2 regions of the Pseudoalteromonas sp. JC3 genome follow, and region 2 is predicted to be linked to the other one. Evidence: predicted binding sites of a transcription regulator. Region 2 holds the regulator's gene; the other holds the start of a gene.
What was found. Region 2 encodes NrdR, which represses ribonucleotide reductase genes. Its sites were predicted from a motif close to AAACACNANATNTNGTGTTT; they were not measured.

Region 1 (9,192 bases), 920 kb from region 2:
AACAAAATACGATTTGATAAGCTTTTAGAGCCAGGTAGCGTCACACTGCCACTGACTTTAGTAATAGGCTTGAGGGTCAATTGTTCCATCAACAGTTCTCCCGTGCGAATTTATCCATAAATGCAACTAACGCTTTGATCCCTTCAATTGGCATGGCGTTGTATATACTAGCTCGCATACCGCCAACAAAACGGTGGCCTTCAAGTGCAATTAAACCGTTTTGTTCTGCCTCTGCCAAGAATTTAGCATTTAGGCTGTCATCATTTAACCAAAATGGTACGTTCATCAATGAGCGACAATGTTTTGCAACTTTGTTTGAATAGAAGTCAGAGCCATCGATGTAATCGTATAAAATGGCTGCTTTTTCTTGATTGTGCGCTTCCATAGCTTTAACACCACCAATGCTTTCAAGATACTTGAATACCTCAAACGCAAGATACCATGCAAATGTCGGTGGTGTGTTGTACATGCTTTGCTGATCAGCCTCAATGGCGTAATCAAGGATAGCAGGTCTTGGCAGCCCTTCACGCTTCAATAACGTCTTACGTACAATGGCGATACTGAGACCCGAAGGACCGATATTTTTTTGCGCACCAGCATAGATCAAATCAAAGTCATCGACGTTAATTTCACGAGATAAAATATTGGAAGACATGTCCGCTACAATTGGTGCGGTTGCATGCTTTGGAACGTCAAATATTTCAATACCATCGATGGTTTCGTTTGGACAATAGTGAATATATGAAGCGTTTTCTGGTAGCTTCCACTCAGAGACAGGTAAAATATCGAATTGACCATTTTCGTCAGTACGAATATTAATCGCATGCGTTTGCGTGAATTTTTCACCTTCTTTCGTCGCACCGGTAGACCAGATCCCGTTCTCGATATATACGCCAGGTACACCATCAACATGTAGATTTAGCGGTACAGCTGCAAAGTGACCTCGGCCACCACCATGCATAAACAGGACTTCAAATTCATCAGAGATGTTCATCAAACGACGTAAGCTGGCTTCACACTGCTTCGCCATCTCCAAGTAAGGCGCTGAACGATGGCTAACTTCCATCACCGACACGCCTAAATTTTGCCAATCTAAAAATTCTTTTTGCGCTTTTTTCATAACTTCAACAGGTAACATCGCAGGACCCGCGCAAAAATTATAAACCGTCATATTTTTCCTCATTCCAAATAATCTAGATCATCCAAAGAATAGCGTTATTCTCATGACTTTTTGGATGAACAGTGGGCTGCCCGACTAAAACGTCGGATTGTTGGTAGCCTTAATTTATCAGGCTTCAGGCTCTTGTCATAGAGGAACAGATTGAAAAAATTGACAGAAAGAAAAAAAGCGACCGAAGTCGCTTTTTTTTGGATAGGGTTTTTTATTCCTCTGCGTCAGGTTCCGCAGCCGGTGTTGCTTCACCTTCAAACTCTGCAACATCACCTTCAGGCAACGCTTCCACTTCAATTTCTTCGATGCGTTGAAGACCAACTACCTTTTCTTCTTCCATCGTACGGATCAGAATAACACCTTGGGTGTTACGGCCTACCGTAGAAACTTCGTTTACACGCGTTCTAACTAGCGTACCACGGTTTGAGATCAGCATGATTTCATCGTTGTCATCAACTTGAACTGCACCAACCACAGAACCATTTCTTTCAGTTACTTTGATTGACACAACACCTTGTGTTGCACGGCTCTTCGCTGGGTACTCTTCAAGCGGTGTACGCTTACCATAACCATTTTCAGTTACGGTCAAGATTGCACCATCGCCTTGTGGTACGATTAGTGATACCACTTTCACGTCATCTGGCATCTTGATACCACGAACACCTGTTGCTGTACGGCCCATCGGACGTAAAGCCAACATTTCTTCGCCAGTTTCAGGATCACGCTTCACTTCACCTGTTTCAGAATCTCGCTGCTTCTCGTTAAAGCGTACAACTTTACCATGCTCAGTAAATAGCATGATGTCATTTTCACCTGTGGTGATGTTAGCACCGATCAGGCTATCGCCTTCGTTCAAGTTGATAGCAATAATGCCACTTGCACGCTGACGGCTGTATGCAGTCAGAGGTGTTTTCTTAACGATACCACTCGCCGTCGCCATGACGATAAACTTATCTTCTTCGTATTCACGAACCGGTAAAATTGTCGTAATACGCTCATCAGCTTCGAGTGGTAACAAGTTAACAATTGGCTTTCCGCGCGCAGCACGTGATGCAAGCGGCAGCTGGTAAACTTTCAACCAATACAAGCGGCCAGAAGTGGAGAAACAAAGAATTGTATCGTGAGTATTTGCAACGAGTAGACGTTCGATAAAGTCTTCATCTTTCATCTTAGTTGCAGATCGCCCTTTACCACCACGACGCTGAGCTTCGTAATCGCTAAGAGGTTGATACTTCACATAGCCTTCGTGAGAAAGCGTAACGACAACGTCTTCTTCGTTGATCAAATCTTCTAAACTGATATCGTGCGCAGCAGCGGTGATCTCTGTGCGACGCTCATCACCATACGTTTCTTTGATTTCAACTAACTCATCGCGGATCACTTCCATCAAACGCTCTGGAGTAGAAAGGATGTACAGTAGCTCAGCGATAAGATCGAGTAGTTCTTTGTATTCTGCTAGAATTTTCTCGTGCTCAAGACCTGTTAATTTGTGTAGTCTTAAGTCTAGGATTGCTTGGGCTTGTTGCTCAGACAAATAGTACTGACCATCACGGATCCCTAATTCTTGCGCTAACCAATCTGGACGCGCAACATTTTCTTCGCCAGTGCGCTCAAGCATTGATTTAACGTTACCAAGATCCCAAGCTCGCGCAGTTAGCGCCGCTTTCGCTTCCGCTGGTGTTGGTGACTTACGAATAAGCTCAATGATTGGGTCAATGTTAGCTAGCGCAATTGCGAGGCCTTCAAGCGTGTGCGCTCGGTCTCTTGCCTTACGCAGGTCAAATACAGTACGACGCGTTACAACTTCACGACGGTGAATAATAAACGCATCAAGCATTTCTTTCAGGTTGAAACACTTAGGCTGGTTGTTGTCTAGTGCAACCATATTGATGCCAAACACAGTTTGTAGTTGTGTTTGAGCATATAGGTTGTTTAGTACAACCTCACCGACTTCACCACGTTTGATTTCAATAACAATACGCATACCGTCTTTATCCGACTCGTCGCGTAGTGCACTGATCCCTTCAACCTTTTTATCTTTAACAAGCTCTGCAATTTTTTCGATTAGTCTTGCTTTGTTAACTTGGTAAGGAATTTCATGAACGATGATGGTTTCTTTGTTGGTTTTCTCATCGACTTCGATTTCAGCTTTCGCGCGGATATAGATCTTACCACGGCCTGTTTTATAGGCTTGTTCGATGCCGTTTTTACCGCTAATGATGGCGGCAGTCGGGAAATCAGGACCCGGAATATAGTCGATTAACTCTTCAATGGTGATGTCTGGATTCTGGATCACAGCCAAACAGCCATTGATCACCTCAGTTAAGTTGTGAGGTGGAATATTGGTCGCCATACCAACCGCAATACCAGATGAACCATTCACCAATAAGTTAGGCACTTTAGTTGGTAACACATCTGGAATTTGCTCTGTACCATCGTAGTTTGGTACATAATCAACGGTTTCTTTTTCAAGGTCAGCAAGCAACTCGTGAGCGACTTTCGCCATACGTACTTCGGTATAACGCATCGCAGCTGCAGAGTCACCATCGACAGAACCAAAGTTACCTTGTCCATCTACGAGCATATAGCGTAGAGAGAAAGGCTGAGCCATACGTACAATAGTATCGTAAACCGCGCTATCACCATGCGGGTGATATTTACCGATTACGTCACCAACTACACGAGCTGACTTTTTATAAGGTTTGTTCCAGTCATTTTTAAGTTCATTCATCGCGAACAATACACGACGGTGAACAGGCTTTAGGCCGTCACGTACGTCAGGTAATGCACGACCTACGATTACACTCATTGCATAATCTAGGTATGAATTTTTTAATTCATCTTCGATATTGACTGGCAGGATTTCATTGGCGAGATCAGACATTTGACTCCACTTTCCTTCAGTGTCCACCCCTTTTGTGTCACACTACAACTTGTGTTGAGATGCTATCTGAATAGCAAATTGCTTTTTCTGCTGAAGCGCCAATTAAACGCACTTCAAAAAATAGCCGAATTGCCTCAGAGTATCAGCGGGGGCTTTGTTTATTATAAAATTCGTCAAGCATGCTAACACACTTTTTACCGTTTTACAGGTGCTATTTTTATCTAATCCCCTTTATAATGCGCTCAATTCGACGAGGAAGTTTTTTATGACCGAACATCAAAATGTAGACCCTAATGAAATCGCTAAATTTGAAGAAATAGCAGAGCGCTGGTGGGACCGAGAGGGAGAATTTAAACCATTACACGACATTAACCCGTTGAGGTTGGACTTTATTAACGATAAGTGTGAAGGCCTATTCGCAAAAACAGTATTGGATGTCGGTTGTGGTGGCGGGATTTTAACAGAAAGCATGGCTAAGCTAGGTGCAAATGCAACCGGTATCGATATGGGGCAAGAGCCGCTTAACGTCGCAAAGCTCCACGCATTAGAGGTCGGCGTTAACGTAGACTATCAAAAAGTGCCAGCGGAAGAATTCGCAGCCATGCACCAAGGTGAGTTCGATGTAGTAACTTGCATGGAAATGCTAGAACACGTACCAGACCCAGAATCCATTATTCGTTCAGTCGCACAGCTAGTTAAGCCCGGCGGTCATGTATTTTTTTCTACCTTAAACAAAACTACAAAAGCGTATTTACTGGCTATCGTCGCCGCAGAAAAACTGCTTAAAATGGTTCCTGAAGGCACGCATGAGCATGATAAATTTATTCGCCCTTCAACCTTAATTGATTGGGCTGAAAAATACGACCTCAAAGTTAGGGCGGCGACAGGGGTTAACTACAACCCTATCGGCAAAACATTTACCTTAACTAAAGACGTTTCAGTTAACTACATTCTACACTTTGAGAAGCTGGCATGATCCAGGCGGTACTATTTGATTTAGACGGCACCTTGCTGGATACCAGTGATGACTTGGGAGCCGCACTAAACCACGTTTTAGCTGCTAATAAAATGCCTACTGTCGGCAAACAGGTTTATAGCAGTGCGATTTCAAACGGCGTAGCAGCGATGTTGCAAGTAGGATTTGGTGAGTCATTAAAGCACTACGACATTCAAATATTACGGCAGGGTGTACTCGACTACTACCTGGCGAATTTATCAGTACATTCCCAATGCTTTGCGCAAATTGGTGAGTTATTAGCGGCACTTTTAGAAAAAGAGATTCAGGTTGGGATCATGACGAACAAACCTGAGTTTTTAACACTTCCGCTACTAAAACAGATCCCTGAACTTGCAAAGATCGAGACAGTAGTATGCGGAGATACACTGGCGGTGGCCAAGCCTCATCCAGAACCTTTGCTATTAGTGGCTTCAAAATTGGGGATTTCGCCAGAGCAGTGTATTTATGTTGGCGATGCTGAGCGAGACATTATTGCTGCAAAATCCGCAAAAATGATTAGTGCAGCAGCAATGTGGGGATTCATTCCATCTGAATCCGAAGCTAAGTCTTGGCATGCGGATCTCTATCTTACTAACCCATTAGACACGTTATCGCATATTTAGTGTCGATAAAAAAATAAAACACCATATATTGTGTTTTTGCTATAATAGATACGAATTTGTGTAGAAAAAAATCAGTTAGAATTTTTTTTTATTTTTGCTGAAAAGCATCATCTTTTTGTTGATTTTTCTTTGTGGGCAGATAAGTGGATTGTCATAGGTTAGTGGGTACTTACATAAATAAATTATCCCAAACTTATCCACAATTCTGCCCGAGTTGTTCTCTTGCAAATTCACGTCAACCCCACTATCTTGTGATCCCTAGCCACTAGGGCACCATATATAGTGGTGGTTTGCTAAACAATTTTATATTCGTGCGATATCTAAAGCGCGTTCCTAAGGAATACAGGCACATAACATGAACCAACAGCTATCTGTATGCAAAAGAAACGGTCGCAAAGAACCGTTAGATCTAGATAAGATCCATCGTGTCATTACATGGGCGGCAGAAGGCCTAGATAACGTCTCAGTTTCTCAGGTTGAATTAAAGTCACACATCCAGTTTTATGACGGTATTCGTACTGGTGATATCCACGAAACGATTATTAAAGCTGCAGCCGATCTGATCTCAAAAGAGTCTCCAGATTATCAGTATCTAGCCGCTCGTTTGGCTATTTTCCACTTGCGTAAGAAAGCCTATGGCTGTTTTGAGCCGCCGCACTTACACGACCATGTGGTAAAGCTGGTTGAAGACAAGCGCTATGATCAGCACCTTCTTACCGACTACACAAAAGCAGAGTTTGATGAGCTAAACAGCTACATCGACCATAGCCGAGATATGAACTTCAGCTATGCAGCCGTTAAGCAGTTGGAAGGTAAGTACCTTGTACAAAACCGCGTAACAGGTGAGATCTATGAAAGTGCGCAGTTCTTATATGTTCTTGTTGCTGCAAGCCTGTTTGCAAACTACCCGAAAGAAACGCGTCTAGATTACATTAAGCGATTCTACGATGCGGTTTCAACATTCAAAATTTCATTACCAACGCCAATTATGGCTGGTGTTCGTACGCCGACACGTCAGTTTAGCTCATGCGTACTGATTGAATGTGCTGATAGCCTAGATTCAATCAACGCAACTTCTTCTGCGATTGTAAAATACGTCAGTCAGCGCGCTGGTATCGGTATTAACGCAGGTCGTATTCGTGCACTAGGTAGCCCAATCAGAAATGGTGAAGCGTACCACACAGGATGTATTCCGTTTTATAAGCACTTCCAAACAGCTGTTAAAAGCTGTTCTCAAGGCGGTGTGCGTGGTGGTGCAGCGACCCTATTCTACCCGCTTTGGCATCTTGAAGTTGAAAACCTATTAGTACTAAAAAATAACCGTGGTGTTGAAGAAAACCGCGTGCGTCATTTAGATTATGGCGTGCAGTTCAACAAAACCATGTATAGCCGCCTAATTAAAGACGACTATATCACGCTCTTTAGTCCATCAGATGTGCCAGGCCTTTACGACGCATTCTTTGAAGATCAAGATAAATTCGAAGAACTGTATGTTAAGTACGAGCAAGATGAGTCTATTCGTAAGAAACGCATTAAGGCGATTGAATTATTCTCAATGTTTGCGCAAGAACGTGCGAGCACCGGTCGTATTTATCTACAAAACGTTGACCACTGTAATACACACAGCCCGTTTGACTCTAAGGTTGCACCGATCCGCCAGTCAAACCTATGTCTTGAAATTGCACTACCAACGAAGCCGTTAAGCCATGTAAATGACCCTGAAGGTGAAATTGCACTTTGTACGCTTTCAGCGTTTAACTTAGGTGCTATCAAGTCTTTAGATGAGCTAGAAGAGTTAGCAGAGCTTGCGGTTCGCGCACTTGATAACCTATTAGACTATCAAGACTATCCTGTTCCTGCTGCGTACAATGCAACGATGGGACGCCGTACACTGGGTATCGGTGTGATTAACTTTGCTTATTATCTTGCAAAGAATGGTGTTAAGTACTCAGACGGTAGTGCTAACGGCCTAACACACAGAACATTTGAAGCGATCCAATACTATCTGATGAAAGCATCGAATGAACTGGCAAAAGAACGCGGCGCTTGTCCTAAGTTTAACGAGACGACCTACTCACAAGGTATCATGCCAATAGATACCTATAAGCGTGACCTTGATAAAGTCTGTGAAGAGCCATTACGCCTTGACTGGGATGCGTTAAGAGCAAGTATCCAAGAACACGGTATGCGTAACTCAACGTTGTCAGCCTTGATGCCATCTGAAACATCATCGCAAATTTCAAACGCGACAAACGGTATTGAACCACCTCGTGGTCATATCAGTGTTAAAGCAAGTAAAGATGGTATCTTGAAGCAAGTTGTACCTGAGTACGATCGCCTCAAGAACAACTATGAACTACTTTGGGATATTCCATCTAACGATGGTTACCTTGCGCTGGTTGGTATTATGCAGAAGTTCATCGATCAAACTATCTCTGCAAATACCAATTATGATCCAAGTAAGTTTGAAGCAGGTAAAGTTCCTATGAAGCTATTGCTAAAAGACTTACTCACCGCATACAAACTTGGTGTTAAAACACTTTATTACCATAACACCCGCGACGGTGCTTCGGATGCTCAAGATGAGATGAAACCAGAAGCAGAAGACGATGGTTGTGAAGGCGGCGCTTGTAAAATATAACTTTTTATGCGGGTGGTCATCACCCGCTTTTTTAGGTATTGAGTAACACATTTATGGCATATTCTACGTTTAGCAGAAATCATAACGACCAATTAAAAGAACCGATGTTTTTCGGACAAACTGTTAATGTATCTCGCTACGACCAACAGAAGTTCCCTATTTTCGAAAAGCTAATTGAAAAGCAATTATCGTTTTTCTGGCGTCCAGAAGAAGTAGACGTAAGTAAGGATAGATTGGACTTTCAGGCACTTCCTGAGCACGAAAGACATATCTTTTTGAGCAACCTAAAATATCAAACATTGCTAGACAGTGTGCAAGGTCGCTCTCCAAACGTTGCACTTTTGCCGATCGTCTCCATCCCTGAGCTTGAAACTTGGATCGAAACTTGGGCATTTAGTGAAACTATTCACAGTCGCTCTTATACTCACATTATTCGTAATGTAACGCAAAACCCTGAGTTAATCTTTGATGACATCGTGGGCAATGACAAAATTGTTGAACGTGCGGATGCAGTGACCAAGTATTATGACGAACTGATTGAAAAGGTAAGCCTTTATAATCAATACGGTGAAGGCAAGCATGAAATTAACGGCACAACGGTCGTCATAAACTTGTTTGAACTGAAAAAGCTTCTGTACCTTTGCATCATGTCAGTAAACATCTTAGAAGCTATTCGCTTCTACGTGAGTTTTGCCTGCTCGTTTGCTTTTGCTGAGCGAGAGCTTATGGAAGGTAATGCAAAGATCATCAAGCTAATTGCTCGTGATGAAGCGCTTCATTTGTCTGGCACACAGCACATGCTGAATATCATGCAAGAAGGCAAAGATGACCCTGAAATGTCTATCGTGGCAGCACAATGCCGTGACGAAGCGATTA
Region 2 (9,192 bases):
AGCTAAAATGCTCAAAACCAAACCCTGAGAGCTGGTAAGGTTGACCTTTTTTGAGCAATTGAATTTCGCCATTATTAGCCGTAATTTGGCCAATACAAACTGGCTCAACACCATATTGCTTCAATCTGGTTTCCACGGCATTTTTGTTATTATCATTGACCGTGAAGAGTAACTCGTAGTCATCGCCAAAACCGAGCGCGAGCCGCATGCGTGCATCTTCATCAAGACTTGAGCGCAGCGCATCAGATTGAGGAACTTTATCGGCGTTTATCTTAGCGCCAACTAACGAGCTACGTAAAATATGCTTAAGATCCGCGAGTAGACCGTCTGAGATATCAATTGCAGAGGTAGCAAGACCCCTAAGAACTTGGCCCGCAGCAACCCTTGGTGCTGGGTAGTGAAACTTTTCAAGCGCCGCTTTGTAATGTTTTGGCTCAAGTGTCCAGCCCTGCTTTCGCGCTTCAATAGCAAGCCCTGCGTCACCAAGTGGACCTGTTACATAAATCCAATCACCCACCCGTGCTCCTGAGCGCTTGAGTGCTTTACCAGTTGGTACAATACCTTTTGCACATACAGTGATAGTCAATGGACCTTGCGTTGTATCGCCACCTATTACTTGTACGTTATAATACTCAGCAATTTCATGCATGCCCTCAGTGAAGGCTTCTAACCACTCCAAGTCAGCGTTAGGTAGCGTTAAACCAAGTGACACCCAAGTAGGTTCTGCACCCATAGCAGCTAAGTCGCTAAGATTCACAGCGATAACCCGATGGCCTAGTGCCCGAGGTGGAATATCTTCAAAAAAGTGCACACCCGCAACTAGCGTATCCGTAGTTACCGCAAGTTGATTGCCAGCAGGAACTGAAACCAAGGCGCAGTCATCACCGATCCCAAGCTCTACATCTCGGCGAGTAATGCCACGGCCTTTAAAGTAGTGATTGATTAGCTCAAATTCTTTCATACACAAAAAAGCCGGCCAAGGCCGGCTATTCCTATAGTAAAGCTTATTTGCGAATAAACTTAACCGCTTTGTCTAGTACACCGTTAACGAATTTGTGGCTCTCTTCAGCGCCAAACATTTTCGCTAACTCAATACCTTCGTTGATAGCCACTTTGTATGGCACATCTTCACGGAATTTAAGCTCATAAGCACTAACACGTAACACGGCAAGCTCAACCATATCCAATTCTTCAAGTGGACGAGCTAAATGCGGACGAATTGCTTCGTCTAGCTGCTTTTGGTTAACAACAACACCACGCGCTAAGTCTTTGAAGTATTCTACATCGACTTTAGTTACGTCGTTTTCGATCAGCATTTGCTGTTCGATATCGGCAATTGGGTTACCACTTAGCTGCCAAGAATAAATAGCTTGTAAAGCAAGTACACGTGCTTTGCGTCTAGCTGCTGGTTTCACTGAGATTCCTCTTAAATTTGCTCTAGCACGTTCACCATTTCTAGAGCTCCAAGGGCGGCTTCTCCCCCTTTGTTGCCCATTTTAGTGCCCGCGCGCTCGATAGCTTGCTCAATGCTTTCAGTAGTAAGTACACCAAAAGCGACAGGGATATCATAATCTAATGAAACGCTAGCTAAGCCTTTGTTAGACTCGTTAGCAACTAAATCGAAGTGTGGTGTACCACCACGAATAATCACACCTAGCGCAATAATCGCGTCGTGCTCTTTTTTCATCGCAACGCGTTTTGCTGCTAGTGGTAGTTCAACCGCTCCCGGTACATATACAACCGTGATGTCTTCATCGCTAACACCACCGGTACGTTTTAATTCATCTACAGCGCCTTCAAGTAAGCTGCTACCGATAAAATCGTTAAAACGTGAAATGACAATGGCAAATTTTTTGCCAGGAGCGTATTTATTACCTTCGATTACTTTCATTAGATGTTCCTAATCTGTATGAGCAATTGCCAAATTGAGGCGCATGATAGCACAGTAATGTGGCAATCGCCTACTATCTGAATATAGGCGATTGCGATCAATTTGGCATTTTGGAATTATTTTGGTTCGACGTATTCAACCACTTCTAAGTGGAAACCAGACAGTGCATGATATTTTTTAGGTAGACTCATTAGGCGCATTTTCTGAATGCCTAAATCAGCCAAAATTTGCGACCCCACACCTACGGTACGCGAAGTACCTTGGAATTTACGGTAGTTCACCTGTTCACCCGCATCTTCCGCAGCAAATGCCTTAACCAGCGCTTCCATCTCTTCGCTGCGTTCTTGCTTACCAAGAATGACTAATACGCCTTCGTTGTCGGCGATGTGCTTCATGGCACTTTGCAGTGTCCAGCTTCTATCCGCGCTGCGATCTGAATGAAGAATATCGTTAAACGTGCTTTGCAAATGCACACGTACTAAATTGGCTTCTTCCGATTTGATCTCGCCCTTTACCATCGCATAATGCAGTTGATTATCAATGGTGTCTTTGTACGTCACTAGATTAAACTCACCAAACTCAGTAGGCAGTTTACACTCTGCTACTTTTTCGATAGTGGTTTCGTTTAAGTTACGATACTCAATTAAATCAGCAATGGTGCCGATTTTAATATCGTGTTCTTTTGCGAATACTTCTAGTTGTGGGCGACGTGCCATAGTGCCGTCTGGATTGAGAATTTCAACAATCACAGATGCAGGCTCCAGTCCCGCCAAACGCGCTAAATCACATCCGGCTTCAGTATGGCCTGCACGCGTTAAAACGCCGCCTGGTTGCGCCATGATTGGGAAGATATGACCTGGTTGTACGATATCTTCAGGTACTGCACCTTTGGCAACTGCAGCTTGTACTGTACGGGCGCGATCTGCCGCTGAAATCCCCGTCGTTACGCCTTTCGCAGCTTCAATAGACAAAGTAAAGTTGGTAGAGAACTGAGCGCCATTGGTTTTCACCATTAGTGGCAAGTTCAGCTGCTCACAGCGCTCCTGTGTCATGGTCAAACAGATTAACCCGCGACCATATGTTGCCATGAAATTAATTGCATCTGGTGTAATGTGCTCTGCTGCAATGATCAGATCACCTTCATTTTCTCGGTCTTCATCGTCCATCAAAATAACCATTTTACCGGCTTTAATGTCCGCGATGATTTCCTCAGCACTATTTAAACTCATAGTTTTCCCATTTTTACTTTGTCTATGGCTACTTTATAAAGCCAGCTTTCGCCAATAGACTGGTTGTGAGAGTGGACTCGCTGGCAGCGCTTGGCTCACCCTGAATTAGTCTTTCGAGGTAGCGGGCGATTTGGTCAACCTCTAGGTTTAATTTTGACCCGACTTGAAAACCTGCAATCGTCGTTTCTTGCGCCGTGTGTGGCACTATGGTCAATTTAAAGCGATTTTGTTCCACGGCATTGACCGTCAAACTGATACCATCAATGGCAACCGAACCTTTATACGGAATATACTTCATTAGCGATGACGGCGCAGCTAACCAATAGTCAGTCGCTCTGGCATTAGCGGTTATCTCAACCACTTCAGCAATACCATCCACATGACCTGACACCAAATGACCGCCTAGACGTGAAATCGGCTGCAGTGCCTTTTCAAGATTTACCTTTTGGCCTTGTTGGTACTCGGCAAAACGCGTCAAACTTAAGGTTTCGTTAGAAACATCGGCTTTGAAGCCATCATGAAACTTCTCAGTTACAGTCAGGCAAACCCCGTTAGTGGCAATACTATCACCCAAGTTTACATCGCTCATATCAAGAGATGTCGTGGTCACACGAACAATTAAATCGCCGCCCTTGAGCTGCAATTGAGTTAATGTTCCTGTTGCTTCGATAATACCTGTAAACATTTTACTTCTCTTTAGTCGCGATAAGTTTGAGATCAGGCCCCACTTGGCAAACGTCGCCAAACACTAACTCAGGTATTTGCGACATGGCACTCAGTGGTGAGGTGTTAAACAGCCCTTTTCCAGCGCCAATTATTTTCGGTGCCAAATAGATGATATATTCATCGATTAGCCCTTGTTCATGCATTACCCCCGCAAGGGTGGCACCGGCCTCTAGCCAAACATAATTACAGTGCTTTTCAGCCAATTTGTTGAGAACGGCTTTTAGGTCGAGCTTACCGTTGATTTCAGGCACGACAATTTGCTCTACGAAATGAGGCCATTGCACTGAATTATCAATAGTACGGCGAAAAATAATCACTGGAGATGCAGTTGTAAATAGCGCAAGATCTGGTGTCAGACGATTTTGTGAGTCAATAATCGCACGTATCGGTTGGCGTAGCTCAGATTGAGGATAATCGGTGTCTTGCAAAAATTCTTCACGAACATTGAGTCTGGCGTTGTCTACCATAACCGTATCGGCTCCGGTCAAGACCACACAGCTCTGCGCGCGGTGGCGCTGTACGTCTAAGCGCGCTGCGGCTGAGGTAATCCACTTGCTCTGGCCATTGTTTAATGCGGTTTTACCATCAACAGAAGCGGCAAGCTTACAAGTCACGAATGGCAACCCACACTCCATTCGCTTCAAGAATCCGGTATTCAGTGCCCTTGCTTGTGGCTCTAGCAAACCAAAAGCCGTTGCAATTCCCGCGGCCTCTAACATTGCCAATCCACGCCCTGCAACTTGTGGGTTGGGATCAACCATGGCAGCAACCACTCTGCTGACGCCTGCGTCAATCAGACCTTTAGCACACGGCGGCGTTCTGCCATAGTGACTACATGGCTCAAGCGTTACATAGGCAGTTGCACCAGCGGCTTTAGCTCCAGCTTGCTTAAGCGCATGTACTTCAGCATGGCCTTCACCTGCTTTTAAGTGTGCGCCTTCGCCGACTATTTCACCGTCTTTTACGATCACACAGCCGACGTTTGGATTGGGTGTTGTGGTGTATTTACCGCGCTTTGCAAGCGTGATGGCGCGGCTCATGTAATCATGATCTTGCGCTGTGAACTGGCTCAATCCCCCAACCTCGCAATTTCCTCACCAAACTCACGAATATCTTCGAAAGAGCGATATACTGAAGCAAATCGCACATAAGCCACTTTATCGAGCTTTTTAAGGGCTTCCATAATACATTCGCCAATCATGTCGCTTGGTACTTCACGTTCGCCAGTACCACGAATTTGAGATTTAATCTGATGTACTACTTCTTCTATTTGTTCTGTGCTGACGGGACGCTTTTCCAGCGCTCGGTGCATGCCATTGAGTAACTTATCTTCATTGAAAGGCTCTCTAGTACCATCTTGCTTTATCACGCGCGGCATTAAGAGCTCTGCGCCCTCGAAGGTAGTAAAACGTTCGTGGCATAAAATACACTCACGACGGCGACGGACTTGGTGGCCGGAAGCAACCAAACGTGAATCTATCACTTTGGTATCTTTGGCTGTACAGAATGGACAATGCATAGACGCTCTCGTTGACTCAAAAACAAAAAAGGCCGCTTGAATGCGGCCTTAATCATAACAAAAAACTGCTTTTTTGTGAGCGAAATTATGCGTAAACAGGTAATTTAGCGCAAATTGCTTTTACTTTTTCTTTCACTTGTGCCTGTACAGACTCATCATTGATGTTGTCTAGTACGTCACAGATCCAGCCAGCAAGCTCTTTCGACTCAGCTTCTTTGAAGCCACGACGAGTGATCGCAGGAGAACCGATACGAAGACCAGAAGTAACGAACGGTGAACGTGGATCGTTTGGTACAGAGTTTTTGTTTACTGTGATGTTTGCACGGCCAAGCGCTGCATCCGCATCTTTACCGGTGATGTCTTTATCAATCAGATCAAGTAGGAACAGGTGGTTTTCAGTTTTGCCAGAAACCACTTTATAACCACGCTCCTGAAGTACCGCAACCATAGCTTGTGCATTTTTAACCACTTGCTCTTGGTATGACTTGAACTCTGGCTGTAGTGCTTCTTTGAACGCAACCGCTTTCGCAGCGATAACGTGACATAGAGGACCACCTTGACCGCCAGGGAATACCGCAGAGTTTAGCTTTTTATAGATTTCTTCATCATCACAAGCAGAGATGATAAGACCACCACGAGGACCCGCTAGCGTTTTGTGCGTTGTTGTTGTTACAACGTGTGCATGAGGCACTGGGCTTGGGTATATACCAGCGGCAACAAGACCTGCAACGTGCGCCATATCAACAAGTAGGTAAGCGCCTACTTTATCAGCGATTTCGCGGAACTTAGCCCAGTCAACGATACCTGAGTACGCAGAGAAACCACCGATGATCATTTTTGGCTTGTGCTCAAGTGCTAACGCTTCAACTTGCGCGTAATCGATTTCACCAGTTTCTTCGTTTAGACCGTACTGGATAGCATTGTACGTTTTACCAGAGAAGTTTACGTGTGAACCGTGCGTTAAGTGACCACCGTGAGCAAGGCTCATACCTAGCACAGTGTCATGTGGCTGAAGTAGCGCTTGGAATACCGCCGCATTTGCTTGTGAGCCAGCGTGAGGCTGAACGTTTGCGTAAGTCGAACCAAATAGCGCATTGGCACGGTCAATCGCGAGCTGCTCAACCACGTCAACGTGCTCACAACCGCCATAGTAACGCTTACCTGGGTAACCTTCAGCATACTTGTTTGTTAGCTGAGAACCCTGCGCTTCAAGTACACGTGGGCTACAGTAGTTCTCAGAAGCGATAAGCTCGATGTGCTCTTCTTGACGTGAAGTTTCTGCTTCAATCGCTGCAAATAGTTCTGGGTCAAAATCTGCAATATTCATGTTACGTTCTAACATGGTTTCTCCTAGGTAAACGTAAGGGTATTTTTAAAGACAATCTAGCATCACAAGATAACGAGTTTGCCTATGAAATCAGCATGGGCATATTTAAGCAGGGATTGAATTTATTTCACACCCCTATCGCGATGATATTTTTTTATTTAAACATTAATATTTTAAATAAGACAACCTAAGTTGTATTTGAAAAGCTAATATAGTCTTGAAATTGACCTTATCTGAGTGGCCGTTCTACCCACTCAGATAGGCTCTCTGATTTAGTTAAGTTTTGCTAACATTGCTGCCTTCAAAGCATCATAATCTGCATTAAGCGGCTCTGCCAAACATGGTTTTTGCAATGCATCGGCCAACGGTTTCGGCATATCAAGCTGCTGATTTAAAACACCTTCTACAGATTCCTTAAACTTCGCAGGATGCGCAGTGGCAAGGAAAATTCCGGTTTCATCCGCTTGAGAGTCCAGTGCTAATCCCTCGTAGGCTATCGCAGTGTGCGGCTCAGCCAAGTAACCTTTATCATGTAATTCTTGCATTACTGTCTGAGTTCGCGCTTCCGTCACCGAACGTGAATAAAAGTCATGTTTGTTAAAATCTCCTCTTTCTAGCATGATTTCAACACGAGGCCAGTTATTAGGTTTACTCACGTCCATCGCATTAGAGAGTGACTCTAAAGTGTCGTTTGGTTGCCACTCACCCGAGGCAATGTAACGGGGCACAGTATCATTTTGGTTTGTCGTGGCACTTAACTTGGCAATAGGTAATCCAATCGCCGCCGCAATCATTGCTGCACAGACGTTGCCGAAGTTACCACTTGGCACTGAAACATGCACTTTATCACGCTGAGATTTAGGTAATTGTGCTAGCGCTTCAAAGTAATAACACACTTGTGCCACTAAACGGCTGATGTTGATGGAGTTTGCCGAATTAAGACCAAGCTTTTGCTTTACTTCGTCATCAAGGAATGCAGACTTCACCATCGCTTGGCAGTCATCAAAGCTGCCATCTACAGCATAACAATGAATGTTTTTCCCAAGTGTTGTAAACAGCTTTTGTTGGGCAAGCGAAATTTTGCCATGAGGATAAAGGATCACCACATCGACATTTTCTTTTTCGTAAAATGCATGGGCAACGGCGGCGCCCGTGTCACCACTTGTTGCGGTGAGGATAGTCACGCGCTCACCTTGATTAAACATGCTAATGCATTCCGCCATAAAGCGGCCGCCAAAGTCTTTAAACGCCAATGTTGGCCCATGAAAAAGCTCTAAACAATGCTGATTTTTAGCAACTTCGACTAATTTAGCAGGGAAATTAAAGGCGCGTTTTACCATCGCATCGAGGGTATCTTGTGGTAGTTCATCACCAATAAGGTGATGTAATACCTTGGCACTGCGCTCAGCAAAAGGTAATTCAAGTAGTGCATCAACATCCGCAATACACTCAAATGTAGGAGGGAAAAATACCCCTTGGTTACGACCTAAACCAATTTTTACCGCTTCAACGAATGAGACTATCTGCTGTTCGTCTTTTAAATTCACTAATTTCATTACTTTTGATCCTTTAATTCTCTTGTGCCTAGCGTATCTAATCGGCAAATATGGCTAAAACCCGCTTCATTAATGTAATTTTGTTGCAACCATTGCTGCACTGCATTTGCCTGTTGCTCAGACTTACAAATAGCAAATAGCGTGGGCCCTGCCCCTGAAATACTTACCAGCTCGGCACCTAGGGCTGGTAGCGCGTCTTTTGCTTCGTTAAAGCCAGCAATGAGTGGCGCTCTCGCTTCTTCGGCAATGCTGTCTTTCATCATCGACAGTGCTTTGTCAAATTGACCTGACTGCATCAATAAACAAAAGCCCGACAGTCGCTGGGCAAACTCCACCGTATCATGCAAAGAAAACTGCTGTGGTAGTGCTTGCCTTGCTTTCGCTGTATTCAAGGCAAAGCCAGGATATGCAATAACATAAAACCAGCTTTCATCATGCGCAACGCTGATTGCTTTACTTGGAATGCAGTCTGCTGTCAGTTGTAGCCCACCAAGGTAGCAGGGCGTGATGTTGTCGTAGTGACGACCACCACTGACCTTAGCTTCAAAGTCGGCCATTAATTCAATAAGCGCCTCTTGGCTTAATTGCGTATTGGCAAAATCATTGAGTGCAGCAAAAGCGGCAACCACAGAGCAAGCGCTAGAGCCTAGACCTGAACCAACAGGAAGGCCTTTATACAAGGTCATGGCAACCGCCGGCATGTTGGGTGCCACATGCTGTTTGAAGTGCTGTAAACACTGAAACGCTAAATTGTCTTTAGGATCAGCGGAGAGCTTTTCAGCATATGGACCAATACAGTTGAACGTATCACGCTCTGCGGCTTCAACGCTGACCTGATCACCCAGTAAACTGCCATCAATAGGCTGGAGTGCGGCGCCAAGGGCATCAAAGCCAACACAAAAATTCCCCATTGACGCTGGTGCATAAAATGTTTTCATAGCTCC

Region 1: the regulator NrdR is predicted to act here: its motif matches at 5,944-5,963, upstream of nrdA (class 1a ribonucleoside-diphosphate reductase subunit alpha).

The regions. Positions count from the first base shown of each region.
Region 1 is NZ_CP127855.1:2,344,673-2,353,864, forward strand. It holds gene aroA (3-phosphoshikimate 1-carboxyvinyltransferase) at 1-89, opposite strand, end outside; gene serC (3-phosphoserine/phosphohydroxythreonine transaminase) at 89-1,171, opposite strand; gene gyrA (DNA gyrase subunit A) at 1,383-4,055, opposite strand; gene ubiG (bifunctional 2-polyprenyl-6-hydroxyphenol methylase/3-demethylubiquinol 3-O-methyltransferase UbiG) at 4,321-5,031, shown strand; gene QSH61_RS09800 (HAD family hydrolase) at 5,028-5,675, shown strand; gene nrdA (class 1a ribonucleoside-diphosphate reductase subunit alpha) at 6,031-8,316, shown strand; gene nrdB (class Ia ribonucleoside-diphosphate reductase subunit beta) at 8,370-9,192, shown strand, end outside.
Region 2 is NZ_CP127855.1:3,263,098-3,272,289, forward strand. It holds gene thiL (thiamine-phosphate kinase) at 1-961, opposite strand, end outside; gene nusB (transcription antitermination factor NusB) at 1,005-1,415, opposite strand; gene ribH (6,7-dimethyl-8-ribityllumazine synthase) at 1,427-1,891, opposite strand; gene ribBA (bifunctional 3,4-dihydroxy-2-butanone-4-phosphate synthase/GTP cyclohydrolase II) at 2,008-3,120, opposite strand; gene QSH61_RS14130 (riboflavin synthase) at 3,149-3,805, opposite strand; gene ribD (bifunctional diaminohydroxyphosphoribosylaminopyrimidine deaminase/5-amino-6-(5-phosphoribosylamino)uracil reductase RibD) at 3,807-4,919, opposite strand; gene nrdR (transcriptional regulator NrdR) at 4,916-5,365, opposite strand; gene glyA (serine hydroxymethyltransferase) at 5,451-6,707, opposite strand; gene thrC (threonine synthase) at 6,965-8,248, opposite strand; gene thrB (homoserine kinase) at 8,248-9,186, opposite strand; gene thrA (bifunctional aspartate kinase/homoserine dehydrogenase I) at 9,192-9,192, opposite strand, start outside.